Regions from separate parts of the Planococcus sp. TJ-201 genome, predicted to be linked through region 3. Evidence: riboswitches for the same ligand, from Rfam matches in the RefSeq annotation. Region 3 holds a riboswitch; each other region holds the start of a gene.
The links. A riboswitch is a leader RNA that binds a small molecule or an ion and turns the genes downstream of it on or off. The one in region 3 is predicted to bind S-adenosylmethionine.
Positions count from the first base shown of each region.

Region 1: linked by a shared signal. The riboswitch ahead of AC4EG4_RS03900 (methionine biosynthesis PLP-dependent protein) and the one ahead of AC4EG4_RS10870 (phosphoadenylyl-sulfate reductase) in region 3 are both predicted to bind S-adenosylmethionine.
Region 2: linked by a shared signal. The riboswitch ahead of mmuM (homocysteine S-methyltransferase) and the one ahead of AC4EG4_RS10870 (phosphoadenylyl-sulfate reductase) in region 3 are both predicted to bind S-adenosylmethionine.
Region 4: linked by a shared signal. The riboswitch ahead of metK (methionine adenosyltransferase) and the one ahead of AC4EG4_RS10870 (phosphoadenylyl-sulfate reductase) in region 3 are both predicted to bind S-adenosylmethionine.

Region 1 is NZ_JBZDOG010000001.1:730,262-738,274, forward strand. Features, by position in the region: gene AC4EG4_RS03865 (hypothetical protein) at 1-278, shown strand, start outside; gene AC4EG4_RS03870 (hypothetical protein) at 469-639, shown strand; gene AC4EG4_RS03875 (LLM class flavin-dependent oxidoreductase) at 722-1,729, opposite strand; gene AC4EG4_RS03880 (STAS domain-containing protein) at 2,235-3,002, opposite strand; gene AC4EG4_RS03885 (cobalamin B12-binding domain-containing protein) at 2,977-3,636, opposite strand; gene AC4EG4_RS03890 (hypothetical protein) at 3,652-4,005, opposite strand; gene AC4EG4_RS03895 (antibiotic biosynthesis monooxygenase family protein) at 4,002-4,307, opposite strand; SAM riboswitch class I at 4,552-4,656, shown strand; gene AC4EG4_RS03900 (methionine biosynthesis PLP-dependent protein) at 4,730-5,863, shown strand; gene metC (cystathionine beta-lyase) at 5,847-7,019, shown strand; gene AC4EG4_RS03910 (Fe(3+) ABC transporter substrate-binding protein) at 7,371-8,013, shown strand, end outside.
Region 2 is NZ_JBZDOG010000003.1:58,623-66,635, reverse strand. Features, by position in the region: gene AC4EG4_RS08720 (histidine kinase N-terminal 7TM domain-containing diguanylate cyclase) at 1-30, opposite strand, end outside; gene AC4EG4_RS08715 (LURP-one-related/scramblase family protein) at 134-631, opposite strand; gene AC4EG4_RS08710 (helix-turn-helix domain-containing protein) at 811-1,263, opposite strand; gene AC4EG4_RS08705 (diguanylate cyclase) at 1,426-2,526, opposite strand; gene AC4EG4_RS08700 (nucleotidyltransferase domain-containing protein) at 2,948-3,733, opposite strand; gene mmuM (homocysteine S-methyltransferase) at 3,826-4,761, opposite strand; SAM riboswitch class I at 4,951-5,055, opposite strand; gene solA (N-methyl-L-tryptophan oxidase) at 5,280-6,449, shown strand; gene katG (catalase/peroxidase HPI) at 6,547-8,013, opposite strand, start outside.
Region 3 is NZ_JBZDOG010000004.1:36,645-44,657, reverse strand. Features, by position in the region: gene AC4EG4_RS10890 (assimilatory sulfite reductase (NADPH) flavoprotein subunit) at 1-769, opposite strand, end outside; gene AC4EG4_RS10885 (uroporphyrinogen-III synthase) at 833-1,642, opposite strand; gene AC4EG4_RS10880 (sirohydrochlorin chelatase) at 1,665-2,417, opposite strand; gene cobA (uroporphyrinogen-III C-methyltransferase) at 2,430-3,206, opposite strand; gene AC4EG4_RS10870 (phosphoadenylyl-sulfate reductase) at 3,292-4,005, opposite strand; SAM riboswitch class I at 4,164-4,280, opposite strand; gene cysC (adenylyl-sulfate kinase) at 4,419-5,024, opposite strand; gene AC4EG4_RS10860 (SLC13 family permease) at 5,036-6,814, opposite strand; gene sat (sulfate adenylyltransferase) at 6,832-7,995, opposite strand.
Region 4 is NZ_JBZDOG010000007.1:12,242-20,254, forward strand. Features, by position in the region: gene AC4EG4_RS15850 (MOSC domain-containing protein) at 1-140, shown strand, start outside; gene AC4EG4_RS15855 (metal ABC transporter solute-binding protein, Zn/Mn family) at 210-1,292, opposite strand; gene yidD (membrane protein insertion efficiency factor YidD) at 1,380-1,610, opposite strand; gene AC4EG4_RS15865 (Dps family protein) at 1,720-2,166, shown strand; gene ytkD (RNA deprotection pyrophosphohydrolase) at 2,233-2,691, shown strand; gene AC4EG4_RS15875 (alpha/beta hydrolase family protein) at 2,672-3,451, shown strand; gene pckA (phosphoenolpyruvate carboxykinase (ATP)) at 3,505-5,094, opposite strand; SAM riboswitch class I at 5,415-5,527, shown strand; gene metK (methionine adenosyltransferase) at 5,730-6,938, shown strand; gene AC4EG4_RS15890 (gamma carbonic anhydrase) at 7,001-7,510, opposite strand; gene AC4EG4_RS15895 (alpha/beta hydrolase) at 7,606-8,013, shown strand, end outside.

The sequences.
Region 1 (8,013 bases), on a different contig from region 3:
CATGGTTAATGGCTGCTCCAGAACCGTTATTTGAAACGGAAGAAGCGGAAGATGAATGGATCACTTTTTCACTTGAAAACCGCTTGTCCCAGCTAAACTGGCTGACGCCGGAAGGTCCATACGTCAAACTCGAATTGACCGATGACCTACGAACAGAGCTTGCTTATGGTGATCTAGATGAACGAACAGCAGACCTCCCTTCTCTTGAGTGGAATGAAGACTCACCTTCTTTGTTCTTTGAATCGATGGTTATGAACGCAGAAATCAATCAGCAATAAATACGTTAAAAACCGCTGGTGCCATTGCTCCAGCGGTTTTTTAGCTAACAAAACCAGTAGAAATAGAACTGTAGATTTCCAAGTAACCCCGCTTTTTTATTATCAGAATAGCCTGTATAATAGAAGTAGATAAGGACTCCGCGTTCATTGCCAGCTAGCTGCACAATATCATACAAGGAGGTTAATCATAATGGAACGCAAAGTACTCGATCCCCGTGAAGCTGAACTTCGTATAGACGACGATTTCAATGCGGTTCTGAACATGATTGGCGAAGGTGCACCTGACTATGCAGCTTATGAAGAAGACGAAATTCCAAGACGGCGGCAGCGTGAAGATGAACAAGTGAAAGATCTTCATTGATGTCAAATCATGGCCTCTCTGCAACAGAGAGGCCAGTTTTATGCAACAAAACCCCGTTCAAAAAAATGAACGGGGTTTTGGCTTAACTCATCATTTCTGCCACGTAATCATACGAACGCAAGCGGTCTTCCTGATGGAAAATCGGCGAGTTGACGATAACTTCGTTGGCTCTTGTTTTAAGAATAAAGTTCTTCAGTTTTTGTTTGACGATGTCTGGTGTTCCGACAATCATCGATTCGGAATCCAGCTTGTCACGGAAAATCGCAATTTCTCGATCTGTCCATACCTCTTCTAAGTTGTCGATCGGCGCTTGGAACGTCGTCGGCTCCCCTCTCATCAACGAAAACATCTGCTGCTGAGATGAAGTCGCAAGCCATTCAGCACGTTCCTGAGTTTCCGCCACAATGATGTTAACCCCGAGCATGGCATATGGTGATGCCAAAACGGAAGAAGGCTTGAAGTTCTGATGGTACAGCTGCAGCGCCTGCATCATATAATCTGGCGCAAAATGGCTGGCGAATGCAAACGGCAACCCTTTCAATGCGGCAAGTTGTGCACTAAATCCGCTTGATCCAAGCAGCCAAAGCGGAATTTTCAAATTAGTTCCGGGATAAGCACGAACACGCCCCACCGGATTTTCTGAAAAGTAGTTTTCCAGCTCTGCCACCTGCTGCGGGAAATCATCTCCACTGCTTTGCAATGTCCGGCGCAATGCATAAGCAGTTGCCTGATCACTCCCAGGTGCACGGCCTAAGCCCAAATCAATGCGGCCCGGATAGATGGTTTCCAATGTGCCAAATTGTTCGGCAATCACAAGCGGCGCATGGTTCGGCAGCATAACTCCGCCTGAACCTACACGAATAGACTCTGTCGCGCCTGCAATATGGCCAATCAGGACCGATGTTGCTGAGCTCCCAATACCGGGCATATTGTGATGTTCCGCCAACCAATAACGATGGAATCCTAACCGCTCTACATGCTGTGCCAATTCCACACTATTTATAAACGTCTGTGCCGTTTCCGCACCTTCATTGATCGGCGCCAAATCGAGCACACCCAATGGTATATTTTCAAATTTCTTAATTTCCATATCTATTCCACTCCTATTCCCTTCCATTGTAGCGATATTTCACAAAAACTTCCTTTTTCCTGCTCAGAACAAGAAAAGCGCAAGCAGCCATGTAGATTCGACGGGCATAAGACACGCTGGCGAAGCGGCGTTTTTTAGCCGCACAGCCAGAGTGGCTTATGACCCTAGAATCTGGCTGCTGGAGCTGGACAACAAAGAAAAGCGCAAGCGCCCGTGTAGCTCTGACGGGCATAAGCCAGACCGGCAAAGCGGCGCTCTTTGCCGCACAGTCGGGTTGGCTTATGACCCCAAGAGCTGGGCGCTGGAGTCTGGACAACAAGAAAAGCGCAAGCGCCCGTGGAGGTCCGACGGGCATAAGACGCTCCGGCGAAACGGCGTTTCTTCAGCCGTACAGCTGGAGCTGGACAAAGAAAAGCGCAAGCGCCCATGGAGGTTCAAGCAGAGAATTGCTTATTTCAATAAGTAGAAAAACCCCGAAGCAATGCGCTTCGGGGTTTAACCATATTTACAAAAGAAGCTTTCGCGAGGCCAAGACCGTTTGCAAAGATGAAACAAAATGAAGGTCGTGGCCTGTCTTCAGATGATGAAGCTGCAACGCATGCTGAGGTTTAATGCCTGTGACAATTCCCCGAATGCCCATCACTTTGAATGTTTGCATCAGCGATTTCAAGTAATCGACCCCATCCTGCTCCAACTGTTCCATCGCTGTAAGATCCATGATGACTGTTTCAGCACCTGTTTCATAAATTTGATTCAGAATGTGAAAACGAATCACTTCAATTTTTTGAGGATCCAAATCGCCAAACAGCGGAATCAATACATGTTTTTTGCCGAGATCGATGCAAGGCGCAGATAATTGCCTTACCTGCTGCAACAATTCTTCAGTGCGCTCTTTTTCAAGAAGCAGATCATAATTGGTATCCTGCAAACGAGTTCGTAGGCTTAACAATTGACTCGTTACTTCGAGAAGCCGATTGCCTTTTGGAACTAAGACGATATTCAGACAGAAGTCGCTGTCCCACTTGCTGTAGACGTCTCCAAGAAATACTTCTTGGGTTGCTGAAATAAAATTTAATTCCAGAGGTTCAGCTAACCGGTCATTTAAAAGAAATTTACGCGCCTTTTCTCTGCTTCCGTCATCAAGAATTTCCAGAAAAGAAGAGCAGTCGCCCACCAATTTTCTCGCTTCCTCAGAATATTCAACAATGGCCAGTTTACTATTCAATTTAAAAGCAGGCAGCGGCCATTCATCCAATTGAGATGCTGAAGTCATTGTCAGGTTCCTTTCCAGTTTGGATCCAGCTTTTTAGTTGGTCCAATTCTTTAACGATGATGATGCCTTCGGTTTTGGAAGCCGGCCACTTCGCTATTGAGACAGCTCTTCCTCCTAAAACAACCGTCGGGTTAAATTTAAGTGCGACGAACGACTCTGCATAGTTTTTTAAAACAGGAAGCCGATATGCCAAAGCAGCCGATAAGGCGATGACATCAGGTTCCCAGCGCTTTGCAGAATCAATAGCCGCATCAAGCGGCAAGTTTGGACCCAGATACTGAACCTCCCAGCCGCACTCCTTAAATAAAGAAGCCACCATTTTCAAGCCAATGTAATGGTCTTCCCCTTCAGGGCCAAGCACCATGACTTTCTTTCTATTGGGAACTTGTACCGGCCGACGCACTTCCGTAACCGATACTACAAAATCGCAAATGGCAGTTGCTAAATGTTCATCGGCAACTGTGATAACATTCTTTTCCCATTGCTCTCCGATCCAATACATCGCAGGAGTCAATACCCATTGGTAAAGTTCTTCTTTTGTATGTTCTTCTAAATACGTTTGGACTAGTCGTAAAGCTTGCTCTTCATTGCCAGCCAAAAATAAATTGGCCAGTTCTTGTGATGTACTGTTCATGTTCCCCTCCTTACTTTATGAAGGGCTTAATACCGCAATCGCATTTGTTAAACAACGCAGCATAAAGACTTCTTCATCTGTATCTATATTCCCTGGCAAAACTTGTTGTAAGCGTTCAAAATTATCAATAATCAAAACCGTCTCCACGTTGCGGCTGGTCAGCACAGTTTCAAGCCAGAGGACGTAATCAGTAAATATTTTTTCATCGTTAAGGGAAAATGCAGTATCCAAATGATCCAGGTGATGATGATTATCTTTTTCCGTGTGCTCATAACCTCTCTCGCCAAAACGTTCCCATAGCGTTGGGTAAGCATCATATATACTTTTCGCGGTATCAGCAGCAATTTTATTTTTAGTCTCTTTGTTCATTCGGCCACCACTTCATACTGCCTTACTGTTGGAATGATTTTCGCCAATTCCTGGTCCGGATAATTTTTTTCCATGTCGTGGATTTCCTTGAATTCCTGACTTTTCACCCAGTTCATATAAGCTGTTTTCGATTGCCATTCCATATGCACTGTCAATTCATTTTTTCTTTTGGTGTTTTGAATAAGCCTGAACAAATGAAAACCTTCCGCCGAGTCTACACGTCGTGAACGTTTTTGATAAATACCGATGACTTCTTCCGTTTTTCCAGGCGGAACCACCACTGTCGAGGTAACAATATACATTCGCTTTCCCCTTTGCATAGAAATTTCATTCAACCATTATATCATTTTGACAAACGAAATAAAAGATTGATTCGTTTCCATACAGAGACGCTGAGCTTTTGGGATACTTCAGCTTTATTGCTTTCCTCTTCGTTTCATAATATCTTTTTATTTCAATTATTTGGTTTTCTCTCTTGCTTTCCGATACTAAATGAATTAAGATTAGAAACATCGAAACAGACCAACTTATAACTTTATATGATATTTCTTATCTAGAGAGACGGAGGGACTTGGCCCTGTGAAGTCTCAGCAACCAGTCTGACGAAGACTACGGTGCTAATTCCAATAGGCGCTGCCTACCAGATGAGAAGAATGCATTTCCAGACAGGGGCTTTCTTCTTTTGAAGAACAGCCCCTGTTTTATTGTTGAAAGGATGAGTGAAATGACAAAACACAGCTTGGAAACGTTATTGGTTCAACTAGGCAATCGCAGCGACGCGGCAACGGGAGCGGTCAACCCGCCCATTTACTTATCGACGGCCTATGAACACCAAGGGCTTGGGCAATCAACTGGCTATGACTATACACGAACAAAAAATCCAACGCGTTCTGTTCTGGAAGAAGGATTTGCAGAACTTGAGGGCGCAGATGCCGGATTTGCCTGTAGTTCCGGCATGGCAGCCATCCAACTGGTTTTGTCTCTTTTCCGTCCAGGCGATGAACTATTAGTGCCGGAAGATATTTATGGTGGAACTTATCGCCTATTGGACCATTTTGCAGCAGCTTACAATATCCACCCGAAATATGCAGCGTTTGAAGATGTACAGGACACCGAAGAAAAAATTACGATAAATACCCGGGCACTCTTTATTGAAACACCGACCAATCCGCTGATGCAGGAAATCGACCTTACCGCTTATGCCGGATTGGCAAAAAAACATAATCTGCTCTTGATTGTCGACAATACATTCCTTACTCCTTTCTTCCAACAGCCGATCGAATTGGGAGCAGATATCGTCATCCACAGTGCCACAAAATACATTGGCGGACACAATGATGTTCTCGCGGGTCTAGTTGTTGCAAAAGGAGAAAGCATCTGTCAAAAACTCTCGATGTTCCATAACTCCGTCGGCGCGGTACTGTCGCCTTTTGATTCTTGGCTGCTAATCCGTGGATTAAAGACTTTGCCTCTGCGCATGCGTCAACATGAAGCCAATGCAAAAGCGATTGCCGCTTTTCTTGCCGAGCAGCCCGCGATTTCGGATGTACTGTATCCCGGAAGAGGCGGCATGCTGTCATTCCGCTTGCAGCAAGAAGAATGGGTCGGACCTTTCCTGGAAAACATCAAGTTAATTACCTTTGCCGAGAGCTTAGGCGGCGTTGAGAGCTTTATTACGTATCCCGCTACCCAAACTCATGCAGACATTCCATTTGAAGAACGCACCAAACGCGGTGTTTGCAACCGACTACTGCGCTTCTCGGTCGGTGTCGAACTCGCTGAAGATTTAATTGCTGACCTGTCACAGGCATTTTCGAAATTGAAAGAGGAGGTTGTTGAATATGACGGATCGTATTGAAACCAAGTTTATCCACTCTACCGGAGTTGACCCGCAAACTGGGGCCGTTAACGTACCCATCTACTTATCTTCCACATTTCATCAGAAGAGTCTTGATTCGTTTGGGCCTTTTGATTATAGCCGCTCTGGAAATCCGACTCGTCTGGCATTGGAAGAAACTATCGCTAACCTAGAAGGCGGCAAACGTGGATTTGCCTTTTCATCAGGAATGGCTGCTATTTCTTCCGCTTTCATGCTCCTATCTTCAGGTGATCACGTCCTCGTCTCAGAGGATGTCTACGGGGGAACTTACCGGTTCATTACCGAAGTTTTGGATAAATTTAATATCGAGTACACATTCGTCAATATGACCGATTTGAACGAAATGGCGAACGCGATCCAGCCGAACACAAAAGTGGTTTATTTGGAAACTCCATCTAATCCGGTCATGAACATTACAGATATCGAAATCGCTGCAAAACTAGCGAAAGCCAATGGCTGCCTGACATTCGTCGACAACACATTCATGACGCCCCTTTACCAGAATCCGTTGGCGCTTGGTGCAGATATCGTTCTCCATAGCGCAACGAAATTCCTGTCAGGACACAGCGATGTCATCGCAGGACTTGCGGTGACTAAAGATGAAGAACTTGGAAACCGGCTGGGCTTTATTCAAAATACTTTTGGTTCGGTTCTAGGCGCACAAGATTCTTACTTGCTGATTCAAGGCATCAAGACATTGGGTGCCCGGTTGGGACAGTCGTCCGAATCGGCACGCACAATCGCAGAATATCTGCATAACCATCCATTGATCGAAGAAGTTTACTACCCAGGATTTTCATTTCATCCTGGCAATCCGATTCACGAACGCCAGGCCAGAAGCGCAGGCGCCGTTCTCTCCTTCCGCTTAGCTGATAAAAAATCAGCCCGTGTCTTTGTGGATCATTTGAGAATTCCCGTATTTGCTGTCAGCCTGGGTGCTGTTGAATCGATCCTGTCTTACCCAGCAACCATGTCCCACGGCTCAATGCCTGTCGAAGAACGTGAAAAACGTGGAATCACAGATGGCTTGCTGCGCTACTCTGTTGGCCTTGAACATCCGGATGATCTGGTCCAAGACCTAAATCAGGCATTGGCCCAAGTAGCCCGCCGTAATGGGCTGAGTATTGCTAATTAAACCAAGAACTTGCCGTATCAACAAAATACTAAATTATTGCCGAATTAGAACCCTTTTGCTAGTTAGCTAAAGGGTTCTTATATTTTGCGCAAGCCCGTTTTTCTAATGCGGAAATAACTCAATATACGGCTCCAAACCTGTGAAAGACGCAGAATCTCCTCCTTATTTTCTTTCTTAAAAAATGAGGAGTAAGATGAACAAGGCTGCTTCCCGCTATATATTCGACATATATATTGATAAAATATTGTTTTCCTCAAAATCTGGTTGACTTTATCAGTTAGCACCTTATAATTGAAAATGAGAATGATTTTCATTTGAAATATAACTTATACAATTAAGGGAGAGACACTCATGAACAAACTGATTTACGTCGTTTTGGCATTTTTACTTCTTGTTTTAACAGCATGTGGAAACACGGATACATCCGCTCCTGCAGCAGATGGCAATTCTGAAGAAGCAGCGGAAAGCACAGAGGTTAACTTATATACCGCAAGACATTATGATGTAGACGATGAATTATACAAAAAATTTGAAGAGGAAACCGGCATCAAAGTAAACCTCATCAAAGGGGAAGCAGATGAATTGCTCGAGCGCATCAAACGCGAAGGCGATGGCACCGAGGCAGACTTGTTCTTGACTGCTGATGCTGGCCGCCTGTTCCGTGCAAAAGATGATGGCTTGCTGCAAGCAGTATCAAGTGACCTGCTAAACGAACAAATCCCAGAAAATTTCCGTGACACTGACCAAATGTGGTACGGTTTAACAAAACGTGCACGCGTCCTTGTTTACAACAAAGAAACGGTAACACCTGAAGAATTATCAACGTACGAAGCGTTGACAGAAGATGAATGGAATGGCCGCGTATTAATTCGTGGTTCCGAAAATGTCTACAATCAGTCGTTGCTTGCTTCATTCATTGAGTTAAACGGTGAAGAAGAGGCAAAAGAATGGGCCGCAGGATTGGTAAACAATTTTGCACGTGACCCTGAAGGCG
Region 2 (8,013 bases), on a different contig from region 3:
TGTGATATAAACGGTTAATTGGGATCCCACATTTTTCTCCTCTAGTTTTTTTCTTTAATTTAGCATATTTACTAATAAAAGTGGATATTTTTCCAATAATAAAAGACAGCCATCCCAATGGCTGCCTTAGAGGCTAGATGGAACCCGCCGAAGCTGATGCCGCTTCATCAGCTTTCACGCAGTCAATAGCGACAACTATTGCGATGACAACTTCCTGCATCTGTTCATCCAGAATTTCGACTTTGTAACTATCCCCCCACTTGAACCATTCCTTGTTGACCTGACCAATTACTTCTCCATGCTGCACCACTTGAAAATCCATGTCCCACCAGTTTCCTCGAATCTCAATTCCTGTGCCCTCTATGGTATAGCGAGCTTTGAACACAGAAAACTCTTTCTTAATCGTCAATTGTTCCTTGCCATTCACTTCAACAAAAAACTTTGGCCGAAAACTAAACGTCTTTTTCGTAATGAGCGCCACTTCTTCTCTTGCCGCATTCATAATGGAAAAGGTCTTCGGAATTTGCATAAAGCTGCCTTCCACATAATAAACATCGTTCTCCTGCTGATCTTTCACCGTGAATTTGCCACTTAAGCTGAGTGCTTTTTGTTTGATGTAGAGTTGTTTCATTTTATCGCCTCCTTTTGGTAAGTTGACATTGTGGTATGCAAAATAGATTCTGTTTAGTTTATTCCACACAATATATGAAAATGCCTTCACTGGGACTAAAGATTTGAGAGCGCCTAGAAAATTCACCAATTAAAAAACCACCCAAAACACTCGAACAGCAAGGTTTTAGGTGGTTCTATTCAAATATACTTGTCCTTAAAATAATCCGATCCAATACCGCCAGCCACCATCAAAAATAAGGACAGGAAGTTGGAAAGGAATCTTGGCACTCCTTCCGGTATCACAATGGATGTTCCGAAAAAGTAATTTGACGCGAAAATGATGATTTTTGACACCAACAAAAAGGCACCTAACATAAACACACTATCGCAAAAAACTTTCCACTTTGGGTGAGCCAGCTGCTTGCTGTCTTGAATCACTTTGTCCTTCAACTCTTCATCACTCCTTAGCAGTTCGTCTATCGTAACGCCAAATAAGTCACTCAAATTGATAATCACTTCAATGCTTGGGTAATTTTTTCCGGTTTCCCATTTTGAAACGGACTGTCGGCTTACATGAATTTTGTCTGCAAGCTCCGCCTGCGACCACCCCTTTTTTTCTCTTTCGCTTTTCAAACGTTCACTGAAAATCATCGTACTCATCGCCTTTCCTTCTACTTTCAGTATTAAGAAATAAACTTATAAAGTAAAGATAGTTCTAGGCGCACCCTGCTGCAACCTCTGCTTGCTTATTTAAAAATTCAACAGATGAAAGAAAAAAAGAGATTGGAAATATTCCCAATCTCTTTCTATTTATTAATAGCTGGCACAAACCCTATTTCTTCCAGTACGTTTGGCTTTATATAAGCATTCATCAGCAGTGTCAACTATGCGATTTGTATCCGCTACTGTTTCTGGATAAGTTGCTGCACCGATCGAAACCGTAATGTTGATAGAATGCTGTGAGGAAACTCTAAAATGATAAATTTCTACCGCTTTTCTTATTCGTTCAGCAATTTCTACCGCCAGGTCGTTTTGGCAATCGGGCAAGATTACAGAAAATTCCTCTCCACCGTTTCTCGAAACAATATCAAAAGATCGGCTTGTATTCTTTAAAACTTTTCCAAGCTCTTTTAGGATTTTGTCACCAACTGGGTGGCCATATGTGTCATTGACGTTTTTAAAATGATCAATGTCAATGATTAACAACGAGAGCCTTTCATTCTTTTCTGCTGCACTTCCAACTAATGTATTCCATACCGCATCAAATTGCCGGACGTTATTTAAGCCTGTAAGAAAATCTGTCACGGACTCCTGCTCGTATTTCATCAGAAGATACTGCGTTTTTCGAATGTATTCAACAAAGAAAATCGAAATGAGCCCACCGATGATAGAAATGACCCAATAAACAGGGATCAAACTTTTCAAAACAAGAAAATCACTAATAAGAATACTAATGACTACGCTGAAGACAATGTTTGAAAATAGGATCATCACAAAGCCCTTTTTGTAAGAACTTGCATTAGCACTAAATTTTTTAAATAGCTTATGAATAATGATGAAGCCGATGATTAAAGCGATCATTAAGATGGCGGCTGCAAAAGCTGACATCGTCAGGCCAAAAATGAACCTTCCAAATATAATAACTACTGCACTGATAGTAGCTTGGGGTATCCCTAAAAAAAGGACAAGCAGCATAACCGGTATAAATCGCAAATCGACGATAGTTTCAGTTGTTACTTGTATAGAGAAATACATCAGCAAAAATCCTAATGCTCCCCCTGCTATTCCGTCAGCCAGTACGGCTTTTCTGTAAGATTCATCTAATCCAAGTTTCTTTCTAAGTTGCAAATAAATAAAAATCAAGGCAATGAGAACACATAAATTTATGAACAAGTTATCAATAAGATCAAACAAAAGATTTCCTCCACCTATATTTATTGGAATAATATTACAACAAAACTATTAATTGTACATTTTTATTTACTTTAATAATATATCATATAAATATTGTTCAACTATTCTCTTTTCGAATCTTTTACAATCACTTTTCGGCTTTTGTCACAATATCTCTTTATTTCATTAACAACATTGAAGCCCCTCTCTTCCGCCATATCCATAAACTTTTAAAAAGAAAGAAAGTCACCAGCTGAACTGACCCTTCAAGTGATGTACACTATAAAAAAAGATGACTTCGGTGAACTACCGAAGTCATCTTTTGGATACCTATTCCAGCTGCGGGGTTTGTCTTGATAAACTTTCCATTTCAATGAGGCTCAGTTTCCCCAAAAAATCTCTTTTTGATTTATTAGGGATAGATATTCATCCGATAAATTGATTATTTCCAGGTCTCCTGCAAAGTATCTCTAAACAATTCGTCCAGCATTTCCGTCGGATCCTCTACCTCAACCACAAGGTTTCTTGTATACTCCTCGAGCCGTTCCATTTCGCTTTCCAAAAAATCGTTAATCACCTCAATGCGATCCTCTAAATCCATTTCGTCGCCTGCCAGTTTACGTTTCAACAATTGTTCAATTTGTTTTTTCAATTCACCTGTAGGAACAATATCTTCCATTAATTCATTGAAGCCAATTGGTGGTGTCGTATTGTACTTTTCAATCCAGTTGCATGCCAAAATTGGGCGCAGCACATAAAAATATTTTTTGATTTTGACTTCTGGCCCCTGAAGATATTCCTGGTAATTGTTTTTTGCCATGTTTAAATAATGGTATAGCATAGAATTCGGATAAAATACATCTGACTCCAAAGAGCGCATGTGATCAATAAACGAGTCTTTTTGATAATAGATGATGTCGCTTCGCAGCCATTCCAAAAGCGGTGGATTGCTTTTTCGAAACAGGCGAAGTGCTTTAGTCAACTCCCAGCCACTTATGTCCAATAACTCACTAATCGGTTCTTCAATCACGTCTCTCTTTACAGCACTTCCTTGTGGATCAATCGAGAGGTACCATGCCGGCAAATGAATATAAATAAACCGAACATCGTAATCACTGTCTTTTGAAGGAAATCCCCATGCCCGACTTCCAGATTCAACAGCGTATAACACCTTCACATTAAATTTTTCCTCTATGCCGATTAACTTCTGCTGGATAATTTCATTCATATGTATTCCCCTTTGTGAGCTTGTATCTATTAAGTTTATCGGTTATCAAAAGAAATTGAAATCTTAAGATCAAGCTCGTCTGATCATAATCTTTATTCACGCGCCCAGGCCGCAATGCCTGCAATGTCTCCTGGTGTTGTTCTGCAGCACCCTCCAATCATGTGGGCACCTGCTTCATACCATTGGCGTGTATTCAAGGCAAATTGATTTACTGAAGTTCCTTCACCCCAGGTCTTGCTCGACGGGTCATATTCTTCGCCTGAATTCGGATACACAATGATGGGTTTCGCCGTTTGGCTTTTCACTTCTTTAATCAGCGATTCGATTAGGTGGGGTGCTGAACAATTGATGCCAATTGCGGCTGCTTGCGGTTGTTTGTCCAGCCACTCTGCACACTTTGAGATTTTGTCTCCATCACTTATATGACGTTCATCTTTTGCGCTAAAACTGAACCACGCATAGACCTCTGGAAATTCCTTTAATACTGCCACAATTGCTTTGGCTTCTGCCAAGCAAGGAATGGTTTCACACGCTAAAATATCTGCACCTGCATCGATCAATATACGGATCCGTTCCTTATGGAAATTTATTAGTTCCTGTTCGCTTACCGCATAATCGCCGCGGTATTCAGAGCCATCTGAAAGAAAAGCACCATATGGGCCGACAGAGGCAGCCACAATTGGCTTTGGCCTGTTCGACCGGTTTTCCACCCTGCTCCAAAATTCATCCCGGGCCTCTGCTGCAAGTTTCACCGATTTTCCGATCAGGCTGTTTGCTTCGTCCTCGCTCAATCCTTTTTCTTTGTATCCTTCAGTCGTTGCCTGGTAGCTGGCGGTGATGGCGCAGTCTGCACCGGCGTGGAAATAGTCCAAGTGAACTTTTTTGATTAGCTCGGGATTTTCCATGAGCACTTTTGCCGACCATAGACGATCATGTAAATTGCAGCCATACTCCTCAAGCTCTGTCGCCATTGCACCATCAACAATAACAATAGGGAAGTGATTTAAAATTTGTTCGATCGGGTTCATTCCACAACATCCTTTCCACATTCAAGCTTATTGCAACAACTCTGGATCTAAAGAAGCTGTCGGTCTATCAAATAAGTACACTTTGGAATTGGGCGCAAGTCACGCGGCTGCTGTCCCGAGTAGCGTGTCTACGCAATTTTCTTGTTAAATAAAAAAACCTCTTCCAATAGGAAAGAGGTTTTGGCCGAATTCTTATCTCTCAGAATAAAACACTCTGCAGGAATTAGCACCTCTCATACAAATGATGGTTGCTGGACGTCATAGGGCCTGTCCCTCGGTCTCTCTTGATAAGTTATTTAGTTTTTGCATATTAACGATAGTATGGGACATTGCCTCTCTTGTCAAACACATTTTGCTTCAAATATGGACTTGTCTAAAGGATGGAAGGGGCAAGGCGCACAATGAACGATTGACAATCCATCAAATCTTCCATACGATCTATTAATAATTCACATGCGATTTTTCATAAAGCTGTTATTTTGAAACTGACTTTTTTCCACAAAGAATGGAGCGAGAAAATGACTAAACAAGCTGTTTTTGAAGTGGCGATAATTGGTGCAGGAACGATGGGAATGGCGGCTGGTGCTTTTTTGGCGCAGCAAAAAGTAAAGACTGTCTTGATAGATGCCTTCGATCCGCCGCATAGCCATGGCAGCCATCACGGCGATACCCGCTTGATCCGTCATGCGTATGGGGAAGGCAGGCAGTACGTAACGTTAGTAAAACGGGCCCAGCAATTGTGGCAAGAACTGGAACAGCAAACAGGATATAAAATTTTTGAAAATACCGGCGTAATCGGCCTGGGTCCGGAAGATTCGCCTTTTTTAGTGGAGATGATGGCTTCTGCGGAGAAGCATAACCTTTTGTTAGAGCTGATGACGGGCTTGGAAGTTAATGCGAGATGGCCTGGATTTTCTGTACCGGATCATTTTATTGGCTGCTTTGAAACACAGTCGGGCATTCTGTACAGTGAAAATGCCATTCTGGCCTATAAAGAAACCGCTCTTGCACATGGTGCGAGCTTCGTTCCAAATACAAGGGTTCAGCACATAGACCTGAATGATGAACAAGGTGTCAAGATTTCCACTGAACGTGCGACATTTTATGCCAAGAAAGTCATTGTCACGGCGGGAGCCTGGGCGGCAAAGCTGTTGCCGGATTTAACGCTGCCGCTTCAACCCACTCGCAAAGCTGTTGCTTGGTTTGAAGCACCTTCCGACTTGTACGATGCTGTTAATTTCCCTGCTTTTTTTGTAGAAGATCAGAATAAGAAATTTTATGGTTTTCCTAAGTTGAATGGTGGCGGGGTCAAAATTGGGAGATCCGATGGTGGGCAGCCGATCGATCCAGATCGTCAAACGCAAAACTTTGGATTATACGAAACAGATGAAAACGACTTGCGGGAAGGGCTGGAACGTTACTTGCCTCAGGCAAATGGCAAACTGGAGCAAGGCAAAACGTGTCTATACACACTTTCAAGCGATAATGATTTTATCGTTGATGTTCATCCGGAAGACAGCCGTATTATTTTTGCCTGCGGGTTTTCCGGACACGGTTTCAAATTTGGCAGTGTCATGGGAGAAGTGTTGAGCCAACTGGCTATGACAGGCGAAAGTGAGCTGGATATTTCCATCTTCGCCCTCAACAGATTTGGTTTGCAGCCTGAAGCACAGGAAGGCTCGCGATAACAAGTTTCTGAAAAAGGTGGAAGTGACGAAAATCCACCTCCTTATTCCACACAAAAAAATCCCGGTCAGCGCAATGTGCTGACCGGGATTTTCCTTATTAGTTTTCTAGGTTGAAACGATCAGCGTTCATCACTTTGTTCCAAGCTTTGATGAAATCGCGAACGAATTTTTCTTGGTTGTCGTCTTGTGCGTAAACTTCGGCAACTGCGCGAAGAATCGCATTTGAACCGAATACGAGGTCAAAACGCGTTGCTGTGCGAACAACTTCGCCTGTCGTGCGGTTTTTGCCTTCGTATTTATTGAATTCTACTGGCGTCCACTCGATGTTCATATCCAATAAGTTAACGAAGAAATCATTTGTTAACACGCCGACTTTGTCGGTGAAGATTCCTTCTGTTGCTCCTTGGTAGTTTGCACCGAATGCACGCATACCGCCGACTAAAACAGTCATTTCTGGAGCTGTTAAGCCAAGCAAGTTCGCTTTATCAAGCAGCATTTCTTCTGGGCTTGTAGCGTATTCTTTCTTCTGGTAGTTTCTGAAACCGTCTGAAATTGGCTCCAATGGCTCGAAGCTTTCTGCATCAGTCTGTTCTTCAAGTGCATCTCCACGGCCTTGCGTAAATGGTACCGCAACATCAAATCCAGCTGCTTTTACAGCTTGTTCGATTGCAGCGTTCCCGCCAAGCACAATCAAGTCAGCGATGCTGATTTTGTTGTCAGTGCTTGCTTTTAAGTGCTCATAGAAGTAAAGAACTTTAGCCAATTCTTCTGGCTCGTTTACTTCCCAATCGCGTTGAGGAGCAAAACGGATGCGTGCTCCGTTTGAACCGCCGCGCTTGTCTGAATCACGATATGTGCTGGCAGAAGCCCAAGCGGTTTTAACCAATAGCTGCGGGTTTATTCCGCTTTCAAGAATCTTCACTTTCAGCTCATCCAGTTCTTTGTCTTTCAATGTACCTGGTGCTGCTGGTACTGGATCTTGCCAGATCAAATCTTCTGCTGGAACTTCTGGCCCCAAATAACGCTCTTTTGGTCCCATGTCGCGGTGAAGAAGTTTGAACCATGCGCGGGCGAAAGCATCTTGGAACTCTTCCATATTTTCATAGTAACGACGTGAAATTTTTTCGTATGCTGGATCCATGCGAAGTGCCATATCTGCCGTCGTCATCATTGTTTTCACTTTGATGGACGAGTCTTCTGCATCAGGTGCCATCTGTTCTTCTGACAAATCTTTTGCCGTCCATTGATAAGCGCCTGCAGGAGATTTCGTCAATTCCCACTCATAGCCAAACAACTGCTCATAGTAGCCATTGTCCCATTGTGTCGGGTTGGCAGTCCAAGCGCCTTCGATACCACTTGAAATCGTGTCGCGGCCTTTTCCTGAACCGTGCGTGCTCTTCCAGCCCATTCCCATATTTTCCATTACGGCTGCTTCTGGATCGTCGCCTACTTTGGAAGCATCTCCAGCGCCGTGAGCTTTACCAAATGTATGCCCACCTGCGATCAACGCAACGGTCTCTTCGTCGTTCATTCCCATGCGTGCAAACGTCTCACGGATGTCGAA
Region 3 (8,013 bases):
GGCCATTCAAATTGATGTTTTCCAAAACTTCCGCGTTAAAGGGATTGCTGCGGGAATAAGGCGTTTGGCTGGTTGCAGCACTTTCTTGAGAAGCTGGCGTAGCCAAAGTGCCTGAATAAGTTGCTTCCTTGTCTTTATTCAATACATGAAAGACACCCTCAAACCATTCTTCTGCTGGTTCTTCAAAATCCAAATCAGCGTCTACGCGCGGATGGATACGTTTAGCACCCAGCTCTTCCAAACGCCGATCGAAGTCTTTGCCCGTCTGGCAGAAAAATTCATAAGAGCTGTCACCTAGAGACAACACCGAGAATCGGACACCGTCAAGCTGCGGCGCTCGTTTGCTGTGCAGGAAATCATAAAGGGCAATGGCGTTATCCGGTGGATGACCGTCGCCATGTGTACTGGTGATGACCAATACATCTTCGATTTTTTTCAAGTCTTTTGGCTTAAACTGGTCCATTGGCGTCAGCTTTACTTGAAAGTCTTTGTCTTGTAACTTTTTCAATACCGTTTTGGCAACCGAATCACAGTTGCCCGTATGCGAGCCGACGAGAATAGTGATTTCACGTGCAGCAACAGGTTCGCTGTCTTGCTGCACCTCATTCGGCTCTGGCCGTTGTTGCACAGCAACTGCACCGGCTGACTGCGCTCCAGCTAAATAACCGTTCAGCCAAACTTTCTGGTTGTCTGTCAGCAAAGGCAATAAGCGATTGATAAGCTCTACCTGTTCCTGATCAAACGGGCTGTTTATAGTCTGCAATTGCAAATGGGTTCACCTCGAAATTAGTTTATTTTTAGCGGTATCAAATTTTCTTCATTTAAGCAGCACCTATACATGCTGCCGACGGTAATAATGATCGATGGCCACGATCATGGCCCCCATCTTTTGATGTTCTGGCTGCAGCACTTGTTCGATGCCATTGCTTTCCAGCTCTTTGGCGGTGACTTTGCCGACGGCCACTGCCAGCACCTGGTCATTAAAAGCTGCTGCCAATTGTTTGCCTTGATTTGGGTCCGCAAAAATATTCTTGACCTGTGTTTTGCTGGTAAAGACAATCGCGTCCAAAGACTGTTCGATAATGGCCTGTTTCAATTGGTCCACTACAAAAGCATCCGGTTTTTCGTAGGAATACGGTCGGGATAAATAAACCGAGTGGCCGTGTTCTTCCAAAATGCTTTTCAATTTATGATCGTCCAAATCGTATGCCTGCAAAAAGATTCGCTGCGGGCTTTTGCCTCTGTATTCTTCCGATAAAGCTGCAAGCAAATTGGCCATTGTACCATCTTCTGACACATGAACCGGTTCCAGGCCATGCTCTTTGATCCATTTCATCGTTTTGCTTCCGCGGACAGCTACCTGTGTTTCTTTCAGCTTATTGATGTAACGCGATTGAAGTCCGATGCCTTCCGCAGAATCGGTTAAGGTTCTTGCGCCAATACCGGTCGTAAAGATAGCCCAGTCGAAATCTTCAGCTAAAAAATCTGTGATGTTCTGAGCGCTGATGTCTTCATTCAGCCGCTGCCTTCCTTGAATCGGGAGAATGACAGGAGTACCGGATTGTTTTTCAATCAGCACGCTGATTTCCTTTGCGGCACGGACAGCTGCCACCCCTATTTTCTTGCCGGCCAATCCTTTCATAATCAATCTCTCCTTCTGCTAATCACCATGCTGGCTGCTGTTCACTTTGCAGCGCTTCATGGACACGTTCAGCAAGAGCATCCACCATCGATGGATGATTGCCTAAATATCCGCATAATATAATTTCTTGGTCGTCCGAAGACAAACCATTGATTTTCTTCTGCATGGATTTCACCAAAAGTCCCGTGAACCATAAATAAGGAACAACGAAAATCTGCTTGCTGCCGCTATCGATCGAGGCTTGCAATCCTTCATCAAATGACGGAGCGCTGGCTGCTAAATAACAAACATCAATATGTGTCACACCCGTTTTGACTGCTAGTTTTGCGGCAATTTCTTCGACCGAGCGGATAATTTCTGAACTTTTCCCACCCCGGCCAACCAACAGAATTTCTGAATCAGGCAAGCGTTCCACGCTTGTTTCCCGCAGGCGCTCGGCTAAAATTTCTACAAGGCGATCCTGGACACCGAGTGGTTTTCCATAAGTAAAGTGGATCTCCGGATAACGCAGTGCAGACTTTTTAACTTCATCCGGAATGTCTTCGTAATAATGTCCAGCACTCAGAAGCAAAACCGGTACGATGGCGATTGCCGTAGCGCCCTGTTTGGCAAGGCTGTCGATGCCCTCGCCAATATCCGGACTGGCCAACTCTAAAAAGCACGTTTCCTGAAGAGCAACATCCACTTTCTGGCGCACTTGCTCCATAAATGCCATCGCTTCTTCGCGCGTTTCTTTTACCCGGCTGCCATGGCTTACATATAAAACGGCTTGCATTTTACCATCTCCTTATCCTACATGGGCGGCAAGCTGAGACTGCTGTTCGACCTGCAGCTGCTCATACCATTGCAATTTGTCTCTGAGGCGTACCACTTCTCCTACCACAATCATCGACGGATTCTCGAAACCTTTGGAGTTTCGAAGAATCGTTTCGAGCGTGCCAGTCACTGTCCGCTGACGTTCCGTTGTGCCCCATTCAATCAAGGCAATCGGCGTTGTCGGTTTCAGCCCGTGGCGCAGCAATCGTCCGCAAATTTCCGGCAGTTTGCTGACGCCCATATAAATGCATAGCGTATCCATGCTCTTGACCACATGCTCCCAATATTCATCCTGATCAACGCCGACTTTGCTGACGCCCGAAATAAAAGCAACAGATGCACTGTAATCGCGATGGGTCACAGGGATTCCCGCATAAGCAGGCGCTGCAATGCCCGCCGTAATGCCCGGTACAATTTCAAATGGGATGTTGTGGTCGACCAATGCCTCTGCCTCTTCTCCACCTCTTCCAAAAATAAACGGGTCGCCGCCTTTTAAGCGCGTTACGATTTTCCCCTGCAGTGCGAACCGGCATAACAGCTCATTGATTTCTTCTTGTTTTAAGGAATGATTATCCGGTCTTTTGCCGCAATAAATCAATTGAGCGTTTTCTTTCGCTTCGTCCAGCAAATCCTGGTTTATTAAGCGATCATAAAGGATGACATCGGCCTTCTGGATAGCCTTCAGCCCTTTCACGGTAATCAAATCAAGGTCGCCTGGACCTGCACCAACTAAATAAACTTTTTTCATAAGCTTCCTAGACTCCTTTTTTTTAACCAGAGAAACGAAGGTTGCGTCATTTTCTGATCGTTAATTTACACTTTTGCCGGCCCGGTTATGTATGCAGGCCACATTCCGTTTTGGCAAAGCCTTTCCATCTTCCGTCGCGGCTGTCGCCATCCGTCGTCACTGCGAACGAACAATGCTTACAGCCGATGCTTGGATAGCCTTCGTCATGCAGAATATTGTATTCAAGATTATTCAGTTGGATGTATTGCCAGACATCGCCCCACGTCCAATGGATCAACGGGCAAATCTTGACCGATTTGAACCGATTGTCTTTGTTAATAAAGTCCGTCTTGCTGCGGCTGGCCGACTGCTCTCTTCTTAAGCCGGAAATCCACGCCTGTGCTCCGGAAAGTGTTTGTTCCAGCGGTTTGACTTTGCGGATATCGCAGCATTTATCCGGCTGGCTGTTCCATAATTCATCTCCAAACTGGCTGGCTTGTTCCTGCAAAGTCAGTTCCGGTTTTTTCATCCGGATATTCAGTTTTGGATAGCGTTTTTTAACCCGCTCAATCAGTTCATAGGTTTGGTCGAAGTGGACGTCCGTATCCAGGAACACCACTTCCGCATCGCTTTTCACTTTGGAAATCAGGTCAATCAATACCATGCCCTCGGCTCCAAAGCTGCAGGCATACACTACATCTTCTCCGTAGGAATCGTAAGCCCACTCTAAAATATCCGCGGCACCTTTCAAAAGATCGGTCGGTGCCAGGTCCTTGAATGGATCTCCAGTAAATTGCTCGTACGAAACAATTTGGCTCATCCTATCTTCCTCCCTTAAACAAATCTAATGTGTTCCGAAACTTTTCTTCTACATTATAAAAACCTTAAAGAATCGCTTCAGGTGAAGTCTAAATAAAAACCCCCTCTTCTAATAGAACAAGAAGAGAGGGATCGAATGCGCGTTTGCGGCTGCCTGTCTTCTTATCTTCCAGATCCGATTGGGACCTGCTGGAATTGGCACATGATCCCCGGTCAATGACCAAAGCTGTTGCCGAGGCTTCAAAGGGCCAGTCCCTCCACCTCTCATGATAAGAAATACCTTATAAGAATACTAGGTTTTAATATTTTATAAATACTATACTAATAAAAGATAGCTGTCAATAATATTCTGAAAATACCGTTTTCTTATGGAATGAAATTCTAGAACTCTCTATTTTTTATTCAGTCAATTATTCATCCGTTCAAGTAACCTGCTTTCTTTAAATACTCAACAATCACCTGCACCGAGTCTTCCAAATTTTGCTTGTCCGTTTCGATCACAATTTCCGGATTTAACGGTTCTTCGTATGGTGCGTCAATGCCTGTAAAGCCTTTGATTTCGCCGGCTCTCGCTTTTTTATAAAGCCCTTTCGGGTCACGTGCCTCACAAGTATCCACGCTGCATTTTACATAAACTTCAATAAATTCACCTTCATCAAGCAAAGCCCGAACTTGATCGCGGTCTGCCTGATACGGCGAGATAAATGCTGACAAAGTCAGTACACCTGCGTCGCTCATGAGCTTTCCGACTTCACCGATCCGGCGGATATTTTCCGTCCGGTCTTCTGGACTGAACCCCAAGTTTTTATTCAAGCCGTGGCGGACATTGTCGCCGTCCAATAAATACGTCCGAATGCCAAGTGCATGTATTTCTTTTTCCAGTGCAACCGAAACTGTTGATTTTCCGGATCCCGACAAGCCGGTAAACCAGAGTACACCGCTTTTGTGGTCGTTCAATTTCTGTCTATCTTGTTTCGTGATGCCCGACTCATGCCAGGTGATATTGGTTGATTTGGTCATTCCTTCTCCTCCTAGAACCAGTAGTAGTAAACAATTCCGATGGTAACTGACATCACCAGGATGCTGAGTGGCGTACCTACTTTGACGTAATCTATGAATTTATAGCCGCCCGGCCCATAGACAATTAGGTTGGTTTGGTAGCCAATGGGCGTAATAAAACTGGCAGAAGCCGCAATGGTGATGATAACGGCAAAACCCATTGGATCGAGCTGTAGGTTGCTTGCCATTTCGATGCCGATGGGGATCATTAATACAGCGGCAGCACTGTTGGTGATGAGTTCTGTAAAAATGCTGGTCAGCAAGTAAATCAAAATGAGAATCGCCAGCAATCCAAACGGCTGGCCGACTGCCAACAATCCGTCCGCCGCCCATTGCGCCAGACCGGTTTTGGTCATAGCGGCACCCACACCAAATGCACTGGCAATGAGCAGCAGTACATTGAATTGCACATCGTTTTTTGCATCTTCCATGGAAACCGATTTGGTTACCAATAAAATCAGCACTGCCAAAGCCATTGCTTTGAACATGCTCAGCCAGCCAGCAATGACAAGTGCAATGGCTCCCAGTAAAACCAGCAGCGAGAACCAGCCGACAAAACGGCTTTCTTGCAAGGTTTTTGGCGGTGTCATGGAAGACACGACGTAAAAATCGTTGGACTGCTGATATTTTTCCACAAATCCGGTTCCCGCAAGCAACAGCAAGGTGTCCCCCGGCCGCAGGATGATGTCGCCGACTTTGCTTTTAATGCGTTCGTTGTTGCGGTGAACCGCCATGACGCCTGCATCGTAACGTGAACGAAATTGAGATTGTTTGATCGTTTTCGAGAGCAGCGAAGATTCATGGGAAACGACCGCTTCCGCCAGCTGCGTGTTGCCGTTTTTCAAATCCTCCAACTGCAAATTGGTCCCGGTCTTTAAAGTCAGCCCTTTTCTTTTTTGCAGCTCTGCGATCGTTGAAATGAGTCCGGTAAAAATTAGGCGGTCTCCTGACTGAATGATGGTTTTGGAACTGACCGATGAAATCCGGGTCTGATCTCGGATAATTTCAATCAAGTACAAACCTTTCAAGTCGCGCAGTTTTGCTAATTCCACCGTTTGATTGGCGTAAGGAAAATTTTCTTCCACCACCATTTCAGCAATGTAGTTTCTGGAATCTTCAACGACCTGCTTGCTGAAACTGTTGTTCTCAGGCAACAGCATGTTGCCTACCGTAAACAAGTAAATCAAACCGACAATGGTGATGGGAATGCCGACAATTGCTAATTGAAACAACGAAAAGCCAGGCAGGCCGTAATCGAGCAGCATCCCGTGCACCACAAGATTGGTCGATGTTCCCATTAGGGTGATAGTCCCCCCAAAAATCGTTACATACGATAAAGGAATCAGCACTTTGGAAGGTGCGATATTGCGTTCTTCACACCATTTTTTCAAAAGTGGAGTTAACGTGACAACAATGGGTGTGTTGTTCAAAAAAGCCGAAAACAACGGGAGCGGAAGAAAAATACGAAACAAAGATCCTTTCAAGCTTTTGCCTTTATTCAGCCAGCCAATCATCATCTGGTCGATCAGGCCGTGCTTTTGTACAGTACCGACAACGATGAACAGTAAAGCGATTGTCAACATTCCTGGATTCGAAAATCCGCGCAATGCTTCTTCTGTTGTTAAAATTCCGGACAGCAGCAACACTACCAATGCTGAAAATACAATCATATCCGGACGGGCAATTTCAAAAAGCAAGGCGCTGACCATGGCGACGATGACGATAAGCACAAAAATCATTTGGACTGACACGGGCAACCATCCCCTAATTAGTTACTAATAACGGTCTCCCGCAAGCCTTTGATGAGCACATCGGCTACTTCCGGACGGGAAAACTGCTTCGGTGGTTTTTCTCCGTTGCGAAGCAATTCACGAACTTTCGTGCCACTTAAATGAACATGGTTTTCTGCGCTGTGCGGACATGTCTTAGCCGTGGCCATGTTTTCGCATGCATTGCAGTAAAATGAATGCTCGAATTTGAAAATTTGAATGCCCAATTCTTCTTCAAACTGGCTGATGAATTCCTGTGCCTCGTATGTGCCGTAGTAATCGCCGACACCGGCATGATCCCGTCCAACGATGAAATGTGTACAACCGTAGTTTTTGCGGACAATGGCGTGAAGAACCGCTTCTTTCGGTCCGGCGTAGCGCATTGCAGCTGGATAGATGGCGAGGCGCGCCCGGTCTGCAGGATAGTAATGCTTTAAGATGACTTGGTAGCTTTCCATCCGCACTGCAGCTGAAATGTCATCGGATTTTGTTTCACCCACGAGCGGGTTCAGCAAGAGGCCATCCACCACTTCCAATGCGGCTTTTTGAATGTATTCATGTGCGCGATGCACCGGGTTGCGCGTCTGGAAGCCGACAATCGTTTTCCAGCCAAGATCTTGGAATAACTGGCGCGTTTCAACCGGGTCCAGATGAAATTCTTTGAACTCGCTATGGTCCGGACGATTTAATAAGGTGATAGGACCTGCCAAGTAAACATCTCCGCGTTCGTATAGTTTTTCCACGCCAGCATGTGCTACTTCTGTCGTGCCGTAAATTTTTTCTGCTTCCAACCTTTTGTCATACGTGTACTTTTCCTTCAGCTCGAGTGTTCCGTAGATGACACCGTCTTTGCCTTTCAGCGCAATTTCATCGCCCAGCTCGTAGCTGTCTGCTTCTTCTGTCGTGACCGATAATGTAATGGGTACACTCCACACGTTGCCATTGCTGAGGCGCGATGTATGCAGCACACTTTCATAATCCTTTTGTCCAAGAAAACCAGTCAACGGGCTAAACCCACCGATGCCGATCAGTTCCAAATCCGAGATGGCCCAATCTGAAATGAATAAAGTGGAAAGTGTTTCCGCATTCTTTAATGCCTTTTCTCTTTCGGTGCCTGTCAGCTGTCTGTTTACCAAGTCTCCACCATGTGCTTTGTTCGTCATGTTATTACCTCCAAGGTT
Region 4 (8,013 bases), on a different contig from region 3:
TCCTTTATGCCAATGAAATCAATTTCCACCGAACAAAAGATATCGATGGGATTGTCAAAGTGCTTGAAGCAGAAGAACTGGCGGATGAATGGCGTCAGTTCCTGACCAAGCGATTAATCAAGTTGACAGCGGGAAGCTGACTTAGCTATAAAGATAATAGAAAAAAGCACGGCTGCAAAATTTTGCAGCCGTGCTTTTTTTGTCTTTAATTATTTAAGAATCGTTTCAAGAACTTGCAGGTTTTTTTCCATCAATGTGAAATAGGTTTCTTCGTTGTCGATGTTTTCCTGTGTCAACACACCGAGATTGTGCATTTCAATCGCTTCTGCACCTACTTCATTTTGAATGACTTCAGTCAGGTTGGACGAAACATTTTGTTCAAAGACAATGTACTCTATATTTTCTGCTTTTGCTTGATCAACAATTTCCGTCAACTCTTTTTGCGAAGGTTCATCCTGGCTATTCAAGCCGGCAATCGCCACTTGCTCAAAACCATACGGCTCTGACAAATAACTGAAAGCGGCATGAGACACGAAGAAAGTGTCTTTAGTAACGCGTTCGCCCAAAGCCTCGAACGAGCGATCCAAGGTCTCCAGTTCCACGACCAGTTCAGTGTAGTTGCTTTCATAAGTAGCTGCATTTTCTGGATCTGCTTCTGTTAATGAATTTTTAATCGATTCTGCCAGTTTTTCGCTTAGTGATGGAGACATCCACACATGCGGATCGGTCGAACCGTGGTTATGGCCGTCGTGGCTTCCAGTTTCTTCTGAGTGTGCTTCATCATCATGCGCTTCGTCACTATGAGCTTCTTCATCGTGTGCGTCTTCACTGTGAGCTTCTTCGTCATGCGCTTCGTCACTGTTAGCCTCTTCATCGTGTGCTTCTTCGTCATGAGCTTCATCACTATGGCCTAAAGCTGCTTCCAGTTCTTCGTCTGAAATAGCGTCAGCAGTCGCGACAAATTCAACATTTTCGTTCTGCAAAGTGTCTTGGGCGCTGTCAATAAATCCTTCCAGGCCAAGTCCAATAGAGAACATCAAGTCTGCATCTGCCAGCCCGATCATTTCTTGCTGTGTCGGCTCGAAGGTGTGTTCATTTGAACCTGCCGGATAAATTGATTGCACATTCACCAAGTCGCCAGCAATGCGTTCTGTAAAATAAGTGAGGGGATAGACTGTTGTATAGACTTCGAGCTTTTCAGGGTTTTCATCCACACTCTGAGCTTCTTCACTTGTATCTCCACAAGCGGCTAATAATAGTGGCAAGGTTGCCAGTAATAGGATCTTTTTCATGTTCTACCTCCAAAATGTAATCGTTACGTTTTAATGACTAGTTGAATATTACAGGATGATTCCAAAAAACACAAGAAAAACCACCAATTATTTTTTTGGTGGCCATTCTTCCGGGACAAAATCGATTCCGCCTTTGTGGAAAGGGTGACAGCTTAAGATGCGTTTGGCTGCCAAATATCCACCTTTTAAGGCGCCATGTTTTTCTACAGCCTCAATGCCATAATGCGAACACGTTGGATAGAAGCGGCAGCTTGGGGGCGACAGAGGAGAGATAAACCGCTGATAAAAGCGAAAAGTCTTCAGTAGCATTGTCTTCATAGTTCTTCAGCTCTTTTCGGATAGATTACATCGTATGTTTATTGTAGGGGGATTAGAGGTAATAATAAAGTATAAGTACTTATCAAAACTAATTGGAGTGTGATTGGAAATGTCTACAGAATTAAACCAAGAATTAAACGTACAAGTGGCGACATGGTCAGTTGCCTACACAAAATTACATAATTTTCATTGGTATGTAAAAGGGCCTTCGTTCTTTACATTGCATGTGAAATTCGAGGAATTGTACAACGAAGCAACTCTTCATATGGACGAAATCGCGGAGCGTTTGCTGGCACTGGGTGGGAAACCTGTGGCTACAATGAAAGAGCAGCTTAAGCTGTCCGTAATTGAAGAGGCTAATAGCAAAGAGTCAGCTGAAGATATGGTCGATACAGTGGTTAGTGACTACGACAAAATCATGAAATCATTGAAAAAAGGCATGGAGTTGGCAGCGGCAGATGGGGATGACATGACAGAAGACATGTTTAATGCCATCCATCAGAACCTTGAAAAACATTCATGGATGTTATCAGCATTCCTTGGCGAAAAGAAGTAAAATAGAAGTATACAAGCGTACACTGAAAGTTAGTGTACGTTTTTCTTATGGCATCGAGGTGGAAAAATGCAGTATCAGGATCTAAATGGTTATCAATGTGAACTATCATTTGAAAAAAATAGCTTTTCTTTAGAAAGCAGGCATGTACTGGTCATTTGCCAATACGAGGGCAAGTGGGTGCTGACCCAACATAACGAGCGGGGCCTGGAGTTTCCAGGAGGGAAAGTAGAAGCTGGGGAACGTTTACAAGGAGCTGCAAAACGGGAAGTATACGAAGAGACCGGCGCTCAAGTAAAAGAGCTGGAATGGTTTGCAGAGTATGTGGTGCATTCGGCGAAACCATTCTGCAAGACTGTTTTTATAGCTGAAGTTGAAAAAGTGGATAAAATTCCGCTACTTGAAACAAAGGGAATTGTTTTAATGGGGGAATTAAAGCTGGACGATGAGTTCAGTTTTCTAATGAAAGATGCTGGAATGAGGAAAATTATAGAGAAGGTGAAGCAGCTTGGAAAATGGGAAGATTAAATCAAAAAAACACTTTCCTTCACCAAATCCCAATGTACGCTTAACGGAAATTGTTTATTGGTCAGAAGGATTGAAGGTCAAAGGAATGCTTGCAGAACCAAAAGAACCGGGAAACTATAGCGGCATTTTGTATTTACGAGGCGGCATCCAGTCGATTGGAATGGTTCGCCCTGCGCGTATTGCCCAGTTCGCTGCACAAGGCTTTGTGGTATTTGCTCCGTACTATAGAGGCAATCGAGGCGGCGAAGGCCGAGACGAATTTGCCGGTGCGGATCGTTGGGATGCCGTTCACGCTGTGGATGTCTTAAAAAAATACAGCAACGGGTACGTGCACTTGCTGGCATTTTCCCGCGGTGGCATTATGGCGTTATGGACCGCCGTTTTGCGTTCGGACATTACCTCGCTTGTCACATGGGCCGGAGTTACAGATACGGTGCTGACCTATAAAGAGCGGCCAGACATGCGGCGCATGATGAAACGGCTTTACGGCGGCACACCCAATACGGCGCTTGCCGCATACGAAGAACGCAATCCGTTGATGCGGATTGAAGAAAGCTGTGCGCCCATGCTCATTATCCATGGCCTTCAGGATGAAAACGTCTCTCCTGCCCAAGCCTATCTGCTAGAAGAAACTCTAGCGCTCAACAATCAGCCATACGAAACTTGGTATTTCAAAGATTATACGCATTTCTTTCCACCGGCTGCCAATCGCAAAACAGTTCGGGCAATTTGCCAATGGATGAGAGATAAAGAGCAATAGGAAAGTAAAAAAAGCCCGTTCGGATTTTACTCCGAACGGGCTTTAAGGGATGCTTATTTTTGAAGTGGTCCGCCAAGTGTTGTGATTTCAGGTGCGACAGTACCGAACTTCTGGAAGTTTTCCTGGAATTTTTGTGCCAATTCCACAGCTTTTGAATCGTATGCTTCTTTATCTGCCCAAGCATGGCGTGGGTTTAACACATCGGCTGGTACACCAGGTACTTGTACTGGAATTTCAAGGCCGAAGATAGCTTCTTTTTCAGTCGGCACATCATTCAATTCGCCTTTGATGGCAGCGCGAACCATTGTCCGAGTGTAAGAAAGCTTCATGCGGCTGCCGACTCCATAGACTCCACCCGTCCAGCCGGTGTTGACAAGAAAGACTTGAACATCGTGCTCATCAATTTTGCTGCCGAGCATTTCAGCGTATACCGTTGCGTGCAGCGGCAAGAATGGCGAACCAAAGCAAGTTGAGAACGTTGCTTCAGGTATAGTGATGCCACGCTCTGTACCAGCTAATTTTGATGTGTAGCCACTAAGGAAATGATACATAGCCTGTTCTTTTGTCAGCTTGCTGATTGGAGGCAATACGCCGAAAGCGTCTGCAGTCAAGAAAACAATCGTTTTTGGGTGACCCGCAACTGAAGGATCTACAATATTGTCAATTGCCTGCATTGGGTAGGCGGCACGTGTGTTTTCAGTTAATGAACCGTCGTCATAATCCGGGATGCGTGTATCCGGATCAACAACCACATTTTCCAAAACCGAACCGAAACGGATCGCGTCATAGATTTGCGGTTCGTTTTCACGCGACAGGTTGATGGTTTTTGCATAGCAGCCGCCTTCGATGTTGAAGACGCCATTATCAGACCAGCCATGCTCGTCATCACCGATCAGCTTGCGGTCTCCATCTGCTGACAAGGTCGTTTTGCCGGTACCGGACAAGCCGAAAAATAAAGTTACATCGCCATCTTGTCCTACGTTTGCTGAACAGTGCATTGGAAGAATGCCTCTTTCTGGCAACAAGTAGTTCATAATAGAAAAGATCGATTTTTTCATTTCGCCGGCGTATTCAGTTCCGCCGATTAAAATGATGCGCTGTTCCATGGAGACGATGATGAATGTTTCTGAAGCCGTACCGTCAACTGCAGGGTCTGCCATGAATGTAGGGGCATAAACCACCGTGAAGTCAGCTTCATGCGCTTGCAGCTCTTCAGCTGACGGACGGATGAACAGTTGGTGGGCAAACAAGTTGTGCCACGCGTATTCATTGATGGTTTGAATTGGCACACGTGATTCGTGGTCCGCTCCGGCAAATCCTTTGAAAACGAAAAGAGCATCTTTTTCTTTTAAGTGCTTAATCACCTTAGCGTATAATTTTTCAAACACTTCGCTAGAAATTGGACGGTTCACATTGCCCCAGTCGACTTTGTCTTTAGAGCTTTCTTCTTCCACCATGTATTTGTCTTTCGGTGAGCGGCCCGTGTATTTTCCTGTCTCCGCTTTTACAGCGCCTTCCCGAGTCAATACGGCTTCCCCGCGGGATGTTGCTGCTTCCACTAGTTGTGGCACTGATAATTGAACATGTACATTTTGGCCAGTTAAAAGATCCTTTAAATCATTTGCAAAGTTCACTGAAGTCATATATATGTACCTTCCTTTTCTGTTATTCCCATGGCGATGGGGAGGATGTATATTCGTTCATTAGTATAACACATTAGGTTTATTAGTCTATACTAATCCCCTTCGGAAATCAAAAATTATTGGATAGACTCTATATGAGGCAGGAATCTGCAAGTAAATAAACTGTACAAGACATACAAATGGGTTTGCCTATATAACGAGTTGTAGAGAGCGGGAGGAATGAGCGGAACGAGCAGCAGGCAATTTACTATCTCATTTTAATTCGAAAAAATCATTGACATCCCAGTACTATTTCCGTATGATGAAAAATTGAACGGATACTCTTATTCCGAGCTGGTGGAGGGGACAGGCCCTATGAAACCCGGCAACCTGCTGCATACGCAGTGATGGTGCCAAACCTGAAGCAAGGTGCACAGGCCTTGGATGATAAGAGTGAAAGGTGCTTATGATGATTCTCCTTTCCTCATGATGAATGAGTGAAGGGATTTTTTTATGGAATGCCCTTAATCCTCGTGTGAAAGGCCACAAACGGCTTGAAGTTCAATCTGGATTTTGTCTGGAACGGACTTGACATGGGAAACGAGTACCGTATCAATTTCGAGAGCAATCTCGCAGGATATAAGGAGGAACATTTTTTGAAAAACCGTCGATTATTTACATCAGAATCAGTAACAGAAGGACATCCGGATAAAATTTGTGACCAAATCTCAGATGCTATTTTGGATGCAATCTTGACCGAAGATCCAAACGCACGTGTTGCATGCGAGACCACTGTAACGACAGGGCTGGTTTTAGTAGCCGGAGAAATTACCACTTCTACTTATGTGGACATTCCGAAAGTCGTTAGACAAACGGTAAGAGAAATTGGATACACACGAGCTAAATACGGTTTCGATTCAGAAACAAGTGCAGTGCTAACAGCAATCGATGAGCAATCACCGGATATTGCTGCTGGAGTCAATGTGGCGCTTGAGTCACGCGAAGGCCAAATGACTGATAAAGAATTGGATGATATCGGAGCAGGCGACCAAGGGTTGATGTTCGGGTATGCCAACAACGAAACAGAAGAATTGATGCCATTGCCGATTTCATTGGCACATAAATTGGCGCGCCGTTTGGCTGAAGTGCGCAAAGAAGAAATTCTTCCCTACTTGCGTCCCGATGGCAAAACACAGGTAACTGTTGAGTACGACGAAAACAATAAGCCGCTTCGTGTGGACACAATTGTTATCTCGACGCAGCATCACCCAGAAGTAACACTTGAGCAAATTCAACGCAACATCAAAGAGTACGTCATCAAAGAAGTCGTTCCGGCAAAATGGATTGACGAAGAGACCAAATACTTCATTAACCCAACGGGGCGCTTTGTTATTGGCGGACCTCAGGGAGATGCAGGCTTAACTGGCCGCAAAATCATCGTAGATACTTACGGTGGCTATGCTCGCCACGGCGGCGGCGCATTTTCCGGTAAAGACGCAACAAAAGTTGACCGTTCAGCAGCTTATGCTGCACGTTATGTAGCGAAAAACATTGTAGCGGCTGGCCTGGCAGATAAATGTGAAGTGCAATTGGCATATGCAATCGGTGTAGCACATCCAGTATCGATCGCTTTTGATACATTTGGCACCGGCATTGTGGACGAAGACAAATTGGATGATTTGGTACGCGCGAACTTTGATTTGCGTCCTGCTGGAATCATCAAAATGCTTGATCTTCGCCGCCCAATCTACAAGCAGACAGCAGCTTACGGACATTTTGGCCGTACAGATGTTGATCTTCCTTGGGAGCGTACGGACAAAGCAGCACTTTTGAAAGAACAAGCTGGCGTTGAAGCTGGTATCTAAAACTGTATAAAAATAAAGGACGATCCGGCATTCCTGCCGGATCGTCCTTTTTTGTGCTAGCCCTATTGAAGAGACTTGTAGTAAGCGCCTTTTTCAGCGTATTCGCGGACAATTCGTTCCATGTCCACTTTGTCGTCTTCGCGCAGTTCACGGACAACTTTTGCTGGCCGTCCGAGAGCGAGCATGCCTGGTGGAATGATTTTTCCGGGGGGCACGAGGCTGCCGGCACCAATAAATGCGCCTTCTCCAACTTCTGCTCCGTCTAAAATAATCGAACCCATCCCAACTAATGCCCCTTTTCGAATGGTGCAGCTGTGCAAGGTCACTTGATGGCCAATCGTTACCTCATCTTCTAGCACCAATGGTTTGCCAGGACTTTGGTGCAGCATGCAAAGATCTTGGATATTCACTTTATTGCCAATAACAGTGGGGGATACGTCACCGCGAATCACAGTATTAAACCAAACTGATGAATCGGCGCCAATCGTCACATCACCAGAAATGGTGGTGTAGTCTGCGATGAAAACGGATGGATCAATTTGGGGGAATTTGTCTTTAAATGGATAAATCATGGCAAAGCTCCTTTAAAAAAGATAAGATATTCTATATCGTAACAAATCAAATCAAAACGTCAAATTGGAGCTTGGAATGGAAAGGAAGTTGGACTATGTGGAAATGGCAGGCTGAAGGAACGGCTAAGGCAACAGTTGTGCTGATCCATAGTGCATATGAGCAGCATTTGCGCTATGCATGGCAAATTGAAAAATGGCGAGCGGCAGGATTCGATGTTTATATGGCAGACTTGCCGGGCCATGGCAAAAACGCTGGAGCCGACAAGGTTCACCGCGAATCGTTTGATGTCTACGAACAGGCGGTACATGATATGCTGAAGCTGTCATCGGAAAATGATCTGCCGGTGTTTGTCATTGCCCACGGCCTCGGTGCCACCATCACAATGAATGTTCTTGGCAATCGTAAATTTAACGTGGCGGGAGCTATTTTTACATCTCCTTGGCTGCAGTTAAAAAAGTTGCCGCCAAAAGCGCCCAATTCATTTCCAGGTGTTGCTCAGCTG